Regions from separate parts of the Streptomyces sp. NPDC031445 genome, predicted to be linked through region 3. Evidence: riboswitches for the same ligand, from Rfam matches in the RefSeq annotation. Region 3 holds a riboswitch; each other region holds the start of a gene.

Region 1 (3,265 bases), on a different contig from region 3:
GCGGTCCAGGAAGGTGACGGCCGTGCGGACCGTCTGGTCCAGCCGCTCCCAGTCGATGTCCCCGGTCGTGGTGTCCACGAAGGCGCCGAGGTTGACCGAGCCGAGGTTGCAGACGGCCGTCTCGCCGTCGTCGGTGACCTCCAGGATCTCGGTGCACAGGTTGGAGGAGTGGATGACGTTGCCGGGTTCGGCGGTCTGGTTGGCGGTGCGGTTGGCGGCGTCCTTGAACGTCATCCAGCCGTTGCCGGTCTGGGCGAGGGTGCGCATCATCCGCCCGTACAGGTCCCTGGCCGCGATGGTCTTCTTCGCCAGGCCCGCCGCCTCGGCCCTGCGGTAGGCGGTGTCGAAGTCCTCGCCCCACAGGTCGACCAGTTCGGGCACGTCGGCGGGGGAGAACAGCGACCACTGCCCGTCGGCGTTGACCCGGCGCATGAACTCGTCCGGGATCCAGTGCGCGAGGTTGAGGTTGTGGGTGCGGCGGGCGTCCTCGCCGGTGTTGTCCCGCAGCTCCAGGAACTCCTCGATGTCGGAGTGCCAGGTCTCCAGGTAGACCGCTGCCGCGCCCTTGCGCCGGCCGCCCTGGTTGACCGCCGCCACCGACGCGTCCAGGGTCTTCAGGAACGGCACGATCCCGTTGGAGTGCCCGTTCGTCCCCCGGATCAGCGAACCGCGCGAGCGGATGCGGGAGTAGGACAGGCCGATGCCGCCGGCGTGCTTCGACAGGCGGGCGACCTGGTGGTAGCGGTCGTAGATGGAGTCCAGCTCGTCCCGCGGGGAGTCCAGCAGGTAGCAGGACGACATCTGGGGGTGTCGCGTGCCGGAGTTGAACAGGGTGGGGGAGGACGGCAGGTAGTCCAGGCGGCTCATCAGGCCGTACAGGGACGCCACTTCGTCCACGGAGCGGGCCGTGTCGTCCTCCGCCAGGCCGCTCGCCACGCGCAGCAGGAAGTGCTGGGGTGTCTCCACGACCCTGCGGGTGACCGGGTGGCGCAGCAGGTAGCGGCTGTGCAGGGTGCGCAGGCCGAAGTAGCCGAAGCGGTCGTCGGCCGCGGGGTCGACCAGCGCGTCGAGGCGCTCGGCGTGCAGCCGCACGAACTCGGCGGTGCGGTCGGCGATCAGGCCCTCGCGGTGGCCGACCGCGACCGACTCGGTGAAGGACGTCACGCCCTGCGAGGCGGCCTCGTCCCGGATGGCGAGGGTCAGCAGCCGGGCGGCCAGCTTCGAGTACGCGGGATCCTCGGAGATCAGGCCGGCCGCGGCCTCCGTGGCCAGCTCCCGCAACTCCGCCTCGTCGGCGCGGGCGGACCGGCCCCGCAGCGCGGCGGCGGCCACCCGGCCCGGGTCGGCGTCGGGCAGGTCGGCGGTCAGCTCGGTCAGGGTCCGCAGCAGCGCGGCACCGGGACCGTCGGTCTCCGGCTCGCTGACTGAGACCGGGTCGGCTGGCGCGATGGTCACGTGGGGCTCTCCCTCGCTCGGCACGGGGCCTGGCGGGAGGCAGGGGCAGTCACGAGCGCGCACGGCGTCGCGTCCACCGGCCCATTCCACGAGGCCCGGACGTCAGAACCACCCGGGCCTGGACGGCCGGGTGCACCGCCGGCAGGTCTTCGGACTCGACACGCGTGCGGGGGCACACGGGTACACCGTTGCGGGACAGTTCCGGATTCGCACCGGATTCCCCTGCGACGACAGCGAGGACGAGCATACATCTAGTGCCGGGCTGCCATGTCACCCCCAGATGTAGTGTCGGCCCGGCCTCAGAGGGTCAACTCGTACGCGAGGAGCGTGAGGTCGTCCCGGCCCGGGAGGGGATTCCAGTCCCGCTCGGGGGCGCGGACGAAACCGAGGCGGGTGTAGACGCGGTGGGCGCTGTGCATGGTCCGCTGAGTGGAGAGGACCACGCGCACGCAGCCCTCGGTGGCCCGCCCGCGCTCGACGCAGGCCCGCACCAGCGCCTCCCCCACGCCCCGGCCCCGGGCCGCGGGGGCGACCGCGAGCATCCTGATCTCCGCCTCCCCCGGGCCGGCGATGTCGGTCATGGGGCCGCCGGAGCGGACGAAGGTGACCCCGCCGAGGAGCACGCCGTCGCGGACGGCCACGAGGACGTCCGCGGCGGCGGCCCGCTTCGCCACGTCCCTCAGCTCGCCGAGGTACCAGCCGCTCTCGTCGAAGGCGAGGAGGCCGTCACGGACATAGGCCCCGGCGGTGATCTCGCCCAGGTCGTCGTACTCGCCGGGAGCTGCCCGCCGGATCACGAAGTCCATGACACCGAGTCTGCCCGAGGGGCGCGGCGCGGATTCCCGGGGATCCGCGGCGGTCGCCTGCCGGGTTGCGGGGCGGAATGCCCATGTTTTCATGGAAACAGGTGCTGTGTGGGGTCCTCCGTGCCGAAAGCTGGTCTCGGAAGGAGAACGCACCATGACGAGAATCGTCCGTCACCCACCGGGCAAGGAGCGACCACGCAACGCGCCGATGGCGACGCTGTACGGGCGACGGGCGTGGTGCCGGGGCAGGCGGTTCCTCCTGGGCTACTGGCACCACCTGACCATCAGATCGGAAGCCCGGCTCGACACCACCCGCCCCCGCAAGTGGCGCAGATGGGCCTCGTACACCAACGCGAACCGGGTCGTGTGGGCCCTTGCCGCCCTCGCCGTCCTGGCGTGGGCCGGAGAGGGCGTGTACATCCTGATCTCGCACCACACGACGCGGTTCGAGACGTGGCGGAACGGCAACCAGGGCTTCGACGACGTTCTCCGCTTCGTCGGTCCGGTGCTCTCCGCTTCGATCGCCGCCGCCCTCTTCCTGTTCTTCTGGTACTGGTGGACCAAGCGGCGCTACCTCGCGAAGGCGCGCAGGCACCCCCGCGATCTGGTGCCCACCGCCGGCCCCGACATCGCCGAGATCGTGGGCCGCGAGGAGATCGCCCGGGTCATCGCCCAGCGGCTGCGGCAGCGTGAGACCCGCAGGCCCTATGTGCTCGTCGGCGGTGTGGGCACGGGCAAGACGGCCGTCCTGGTGCGGCTCACCGAACTGCTCGCCCGGCAGCACGCCGTGCCCGTGCCGATCCGGCTGCGGGACGCCACCGGCGCCGATCTGAACTTCGAGCGCATGGCCAGGGAACGGTTCGCCGAGGAAGCACCCCGCGGCATCCTCGCCCGCACCAAGAACGACCGGGTCTGGCAGCAACTGCTCGCCGACGACAAGGTGGTCGTCCTCGCCGACGGCCTGGAGGAGGCGGTCCTCGACGAGCGCCTCCAGGAGGACAGGG
Region 2 (3,265 bases), on a different contig from region 3:
GGCGGCCTGGTCGGCGCCACCGTCGCCTCCGCCGGCTTCGGCGCCGTCCACGGTGAGGTCCTGGTCACCAAGGTGCTGCTCCCGGCCGTCGCCGCGCCGGTCGTCGCGGGCCTCGCCTCGCTGCTGGCCACCCGGTTCTCCTACGGCGTCGGCGGCACCGCCGACGGCGAGGCCACCCGCAAGGGCTACCGCGCCGGCCAGATCGCCTCCGCCGGCCTGGTCTCCCTCGCGCACGGCACCAACGACGCCCAGAAGACGATGGGCATCATCACCCTCGCCCTCGTCGCGGGCGGCTCCATCGCCCCCGGCTCCAACCCTCCCACCTGGGTGATCCTCTCCGCGGGCATGGCCATCGCGCTCGGCACCTACATCGGCGGCTGGCGCATCATCCGCACCATGGGCAAGGGCCTGACCGACCTGGAGCCGCGCCAGGGCTTCGCCGCCCAGACCAGCGCCGCGACCGCCATCCTGGCCTCCTCCCACCTCGGCTTCTCCCTCTCCACCACGCACGTCGTCTCCGGCTCGGTGATGGGCGCGGGCCTCGGCCGCAAGGGCGGTGTGGTCCGCTGGTCCACCGCGACCCGCATGGCCGTCGCCTGGGTGCTGACCCTCCCCGCCGCCGCGCTGGTCGGCGCGGGCGCCGAGTCCGTCACCGGCCTGGGCGACTGGGGCACCGCCGTCGTCGCCGTCTTCCTGGTCGCCGCGAGCGCCGCCATCTGGAAGCTCTCCCGCCGCGAGGTCGTCGACCACACCAACGTGGTCGAGGAGACCGAGCCGGCCGGTGTGGTCACCGCCGCCATCGCCGCCGTGATCCCGCCCCCGGCGGGCGTGGTCGCCGGGGACCTGACGGCCACCATCCCCGCTCCGGCCACCGAGCCCGCCCCCGCCGCCCCGCCGGCCGCCGCGGTCTGACCCCGGCCCCGCGCACACGGTTACTGAAGGAAGCATCCCCATGAAGATCGACTGGGCGGCCCTCGGCTCCGTCTTCGGTGTCAGCCTCGCGTTCACGGTGGGCCTGGTGGTCCTGTTCACCCTCGGCATCAACGGCCTGTCGCGCCGTGAGAAGGCCGCGGCCCGGGGCGGGTCCGCCGCCCTCGCCGTCACCGGCGCCTACGTGTGCTTCGCGGCCTGCGCGGCGGCGGTGGCGTACGGGATCTACCTGATCGTCGTCAAGCCCTGACGGTCCGGAACCCCGCATCGGCCCCGCCGGGCCACCGCCTCGGCGGGACCGGCGGGGCCTTCGCATGCCGTCGCACCGGACTTCCGGCCGCCGTCCGGCGGAGCGGCGGTGTGGGCCTCAGCACAGTCCGGCGTCCCAGGTCAAAGGCAAGTTGACGGCCGTTCCGGGCGCGTGGTGGACTGCCCAGGCCATGTACGGCGGCAAGAGAGGAAGCCGGTGCGAATCCGGCGCGGTCCCGCCACTGTCACCGGGAAGAACCCCCGGGAGCCAGGAACTCTCACCGCCGATTCACGTCGAACCAGGGCGCGGACACCCTGAGTGAGGACACATATCGCCATGCTCGGCTGCCGATCGAGGACCCGTACCAGGACCGTTCCTGTTCCCACCGCCGGCTGAGCCGATGGGTGCCGATCGCACATACGCGTACGGTGCCGCCGCCGGCGTCCTCGGTGACCTGCTCCTCGGCGACCCGCGCCGCGGGCACCCGGTCGCCGTGTTCGGCCGGGCGGCCGGGACCGTGGAACGCGCCCTGTGGCACGACCACCGTGGCTGGGGCGCCCTGCACACCGCCGTGTGCGCCGGCGGCGCCGTCGCCCTCGGCGCGCTGGCCGCACGCGCCGCACGCCCCTGCCGTACCGCTTCCGCCGCGCTGACCGCCACCGCCACCTGGGCCGTCGTCGGCGGCACCTCGCTCGCCCGGGAGGCCCGCGCCATCGGGCGCGCCCTGGAGGCCGGGGACGTCGAGGCGGCCCGGGCCCGGCTGCCGCACCTGTGCGGCCGGGACCCGCAGGCCCTGGACGCCGACGGCATCGCGCGGGCCGTGGTCGAGTCGGTCGCCGAGAACACCTCCGACGCCGTGGTCGGCGCGCTCGTCTGGGGCGCCGTGGCCGGGGTGCCGGGGCTGCTCGGCTTCCGGGCGGTCAACACCCTGGACGCGATGGTGGGTCACAGGTCGCCCCGCCACCGGCGCTACGGCTGGGCCTCCGCCCGTCTGGACGACGTCGCCGGCTGGCCGGGCGCCCGGCTGACCGCCGTGCTCGCCGCAGCGGCCGGACCCGATCCGCGCGGCGCCCTGCGCGCCTGGAGGGCCGACGCGCGCAGGCACCCGAGCCCCAACGCCGGGCCCGTGGAGGCCTCTTTCGCGGGCGCCCTCGGCGTCCGCCTGGGCGGCACGCTCTCCTACGGCGGCCGGGTCGAACACCGCCCGGTGCTGAACGGCGCCACCGGACGGCCGGTCCGCGTCACCGACATCGACCGGGCCGTGCGGCTCTCCCGCCGCGTCGGTCTGCTCGCGCTCGGCACCACGCTGGCCGCGCGCGCCCTGCTGAAAGGACGTGGCAAGTGAGCGGTGGTCTCCTCGTCGCCGGCACCACCTCCGACGCGGGCAAGAGCGTCGTGACGGCGGGCATCTGCCGCTGGCTGGTGCGCCAGGGCGTGAAGGTCGCGCCGTTCAAGGCGCAGAACATGTCCCTGAACTCGTTCGTCACGCGCGAGGGCGCGGAGATCGGCCGGGCGCAGGCCATGCAGGCCCAGGCCTGCCGCGTCGAGCCGACCGCGCTGATGAACCCGGTGCTGCTCAAGCCCGGCGGCGAGCAGAGCAGCCAGGTGGTGCTGCTGGGCAGGCCGGTGGGCGAGCTGAGCGCGCGCGGGTACCACGGCGGGCGCCAGCAGCGGCTGCTGGGCACGGTGCTGGACTGCCTGGCCGAACTGCGGGGCACGTATGACGCGGTGATCTGTGAGGGGGCGGGCAGTCCCGCCGAGATCAACCTGCGGCGGACCGACATCGTCAACATGGGGATCGCGCGGAACGCGCGGCTGCCCGTGCTCGTCGTCGGCGACATCGACCGCGGGGGCGTGTTCGCCTCCTTCTTCGGCACCGTCGCCCTGCTCTCCCCCGAGGACCAGGAGCTGGTCGCCGGGTTCCTGGTGAACAAGTTCCGGGGCGACGTCGGCCTGCTGGAGCCCGGGCTGGACATGCTCCGGGACCTCACCGGGCGGCGGACGTACGGCGTGCTGCCCTTCCGGCACGGGCTCGGCATCGACGAGGAGGACGGACTGAGGGTGTCGCTGCGGGGCACGGTCCGC
Region 3 (3,265 bases):
ACGTCTGGCACGACCCGGAGGCGGCGGCGGTCCTGCTGACCGCCGGGGTGCCGATCACGATGTACGGCCTGGACGTCTTCCAGCAGGTCGTGGTGGACAGCGCCGAGGTCCACCGGCTGCGCGCGAGCGGTGAGCCCGGCACCCGGCTGGCCGGTGAGCTGCTCGCCCACCGGCCGGCCCACCAGGGCGAGCCGCCCCAGGCGGAGGAGGCGGGCGGCCTCGGCGACGCGGGCGCGGTGTGCGCGGTCGCCGACCCGCAGGGCATCACCACCCGCCGGCTCCCGGTCGAGGTCTCCCTCGCCCCGGGCCCCACCCGGGGCCAGACGATCGTCGACCGCCGACTCCGCCCCGGCGAGTCCGAGATCCACGAGGGCGGACGCGAACGCGCCCTGGTGGACGTGGCGTTGGAGGTGGACGCCGACCGGTACGCGAAGCTGTACCTGGAGACCGTCGCGCGGTAGGCGCTAGTCGGCGGCGGACGGCGAGACCGCCCAGCGCTCCTCGACCCGGGCGACCTTCCAGTACGCCAGCGCCGCCGCCCACACCAGGACGAACAGGCCGACGATGAGGTAGCCGACGTTGTCCAGGTCGAGGCCGGCGATCCAGCCGGTGATGTCGTCGTGCAGGCCGAACTTCTCGTGCAGGACGCCGACCAGCTCGATGGTGCCGATGAAGAAGGCGACCGCGATGGACAGACCGGTGATGGCGAGGTTGTAGAAGACCTTGCGGACCGGGTTGGAGAAGGCCCACTGGTAGGCGAAGTTCATGAACGTGCCGTCGAGGGTGTCGAACAGGCTCATCCCGGCGGCGAAGAGCAGGGGCAGGCAGAGGATCGCGTACCAGGGCAGTCCCGCCGCCGCGCCCGAGCCCGCCATCACCATCAGCGTGACCTCGGTGGCCGTGTCGAAGCCGAGGCCGAAGAGGAAGCCGAGCGGGTACATCTGCCCCGGCCGGGAGACGGACTTCGTCAGCCGGCCGAGGACGCGGTTCATGAACCCCCTGGCGTCCAGGTGCGCTTCGAGCTGCTTCTCGTCGTAGGCGCCCGCCCGCATCGCCCGGAAGACCTTCAGGATGCCCACCAGGGCGACCAGGTTCAGGGCGGCGATGAGGTAGAGGAACGTGCCGGAGACCGTCGTACCGAGGAAGCCGAGCACCTGGTGGGTGGTGGAGCCCTCGTTCATGACCTTCCCGGCCAGCGAGGTGCCGCCCGCGATCAGCAGCGCCAGCAGCACCACCACGCTGGAGTGGCCCAGCGCGAACCAGAACCCCACCGACACCGGCCGCTTGCCGTCGGCCATCAGCTTGCGGGTGGTGTTGTCGATCGCCGCGATGTGGTCGGCGTCGAAGGCGTGCCGCATGCCGAGGGTGTAGGCGGTGATGCCCAGCCCGACCCCGAAGACGTCGGAGCCGACCCTGTAGTGCTCGGGCGCGACGAGGACGTAGAGGATTCCGAACGCGACGACGTGGAGGGCGACGATCACCGCCAGCAGCCCCACCGTCTTGACGGTGTCCTCGCGTCGCCAGCGGAAAGAAACGGCATCGGCCATGGGTTCACGCTCCAGCACCTCGTGGATCACTTCGTGAGCTGCCGTGGCCGGTCTCCTGGCTTACGGGTCGTACGTCCGCCGTTCCTGCCTTCCCGGTCTGCGACCAGTGGCCCGGCGGTGCCGGACGGAACGGGAACTCCCCGATCACAGTGGCGAGGGCCGCGTCGACCTTCCATCGACTTCCCGAACACCACGGCCCGCCCACCGTAGAGGGGCACGCGGTTTCCTGCATAGCTGCGCACCTGCGCAGGTATCGAAGATCACAGAGAGGGGGCCTGCCAGACTGGCCCCATGCATCTCGTGCCTGCCGACCGAGCCGACCGTCGTTCCATCGACGGGCACCGGGTCTGCGAGGCGATCGCCGCCATCGGTGAGGCGGGGCGCCTGCGCACCTGGGCCGACCGTTTCTCCCTGCTCGCCGACGCCAACCGGCTGGCGCTGCTGGTCGCGCTGCACCGCACCGGGCCGCTCGCCGTGTCGGACCTCGCCATCGCCACGGGGATGAACGACCCCGCCGTCTCCCAGGCCCTGCGGCTGCTGCGGGCGGCCGGGGTCGTGGCGGGGGAGAAGGAGGGGCGCGTGGTGCGGTACAGGGTGGTGGACGCGGACGTCCGGGGGCTGTTGGAGCACTGCGTGGGCTGAACGGCCGCGCAGGGTTCCCTTTCCGGGCAATGTGGACAGATACAGATTCCGTACCGTCGTCCGTCCCCTGGGAGCCCGTATGGCAGACCTCTCGCCGGACCTCTCGTCCAGGAACCCCGACTGGTGGCGGCAGGCCGTCGTCTACCAGATCTATCCGCGCAGCTTCGCCGACGCCGACGGTGACGGCCTCGGCGACCTGCGGGGCATCACCGAACGCCTGGGCCATCTCGCCTCCCTCGGCGTGGACGCCCTGTGGCTGAGCCCCTTCTACCCCTCCGAACTCGCCGACGGCGGCTACGACGTCATCGACCCGCGCGGGGTCGACGAGCGCCTCGGCACCCTGGACGACTTCGACGCCCTGGTGGGCGAGGCGCACCGGCTCGGGCTCAAGGTGGTCGTGGACATCGTCCCCAACCACACCTCCCACCTGCACCGCTGGTTCCAGGAGGCGCTGCGTGCCGGGCCCGGGTCCGCCGCCCGGGAGCGGTACGTCTTCCGGCCGGGGCGCGGCGCGCACGGTGAACTGCCGCCCAGCGACTGGCAGTCGGTGTTCGGCGGCAGCGCCTGGCGGCGGGTGCCCGACGGGGAGTGGTACCTGCACCTGTTCGCCCCCGAACAGCCCGACCTGAACTGGGACGACGAGGAGGTCCGCGCCGACTTCCGCAGCACCCTGCGGTTCTGGTCGGACCGGGGCGTGGACGGCTTCCGCGTGGACGTCGCCCACGGCCTGGCCAAGGACCTCACCGAGCCGCTGCGGGACATCGGCGGCATCGGCGCGACCGGCGAGCAGGCCCTGCCGCTGGTGCCGCCGGGCAGCCACCCCTACTGGGACCGGGACGAGGTCCACGAGATCTACCGCGACTGGCGCAAGATCTTCGACGCCTACAGCCCGCCGCGCACCGCCGTCGCCGAGGCCTGGGTCCCCGGGGCCCGCCGCGCCCTGTACGCCCGCCCGGACGAACTCGGCCAGGCCTTCAACTTCGAGTACCTGGAGGCGCGCTGGGACGCGGAGGAGCTGCGGGACGTCATCGCCGCCTCGCTGGTCACGGCCCGGGCCGCCGGCGCCTCCGCGACCT

Evidence for each region. Region 3 has a riboswitch for cobalamin ahead of nicT (Nickel transporter NicT). Riboswitches for the same ligand answer to the same signal wherever they lie in the genome.
Region 1: it holds a riboswitch for cobalamin, as region 3 does, so the genes downstream of both, ACZ5DC_RS27155 (ribonucleoside-diphosphate reductase subunit alpha) here and nicT (Nickel transporter NicT) in region 3, are expected to answer to the same signal.
Region 2: it holds a riboswitch for cobalamin, as region 3 does, so the genes downstream of both, ACZ5DC_RS21630 (cobalamin biosynthesis protein) here and nicT (Nickel transporter NicT) in region 3, are expected to answer to the same signal.

What each region holds. Positions count from the first base shown of each region.
Region 1 is NZ_JBVIJO010000011.1:140,682-143,946, forward strand. Features, by position in the region: gene ACZ5DC_RS27155 (ribonucleoside-diphosphate reductase subunit alpha) at 1-1,455, opposite strand, end outside; cobalamin riboswitch at 1,579-1,708, opposite strand; gene ACZ5DC_RS27160 (GNAT family N-acetyltransferase) at 1,755-2,261, opposite strand; gene ACZ5DC_RS27165 (NACHT domain-containing protein) at 2,416-3,265, shown strand, end outside.
Region 2 is NZ_JBVIJO010000008.1:59,462-62,726, forward strand. Features, by position in the region: gene ACZ5DC_RS21620 (inorganic phosphate transporter) at 1-912, shown strand, start outside; gene ACZ5DC_RS21625 (hypothetical protein) at 953-1,180, shown strand; cobalamin riboswitch at 1,338-1,477, shown strand; gene ACZ5DC_RS21630 (cobalamin biosynthesis protein) at 1,581-2,525, shown strand; gene ACZ5DC_RS21635 (cobyric acid synthase) at 2,522-3,265, shown strand, end outside.
Region 3 is NZ_JBVIJO010000003.1:235,255-238,519, forward strand. Features, by position in the region: gene ACZ5DC_RS11305 (nucleoside hydrolase) at 1-461, shown strand, start outside; gene nicT (Nickel transporter NicT) at 465-1,547, opposite strand; cobalamin riboswitch at 1,576-1,757, opposite strand; gene ACZ5DC_RS11315 (ArsR/SmtB family transcription factor) at 1,839-2,189, shown strand; gene ACZ5DC_RS11320 (glycoside hydrolase family 13 protein) at 2,269-3,265, shown strand, end outside.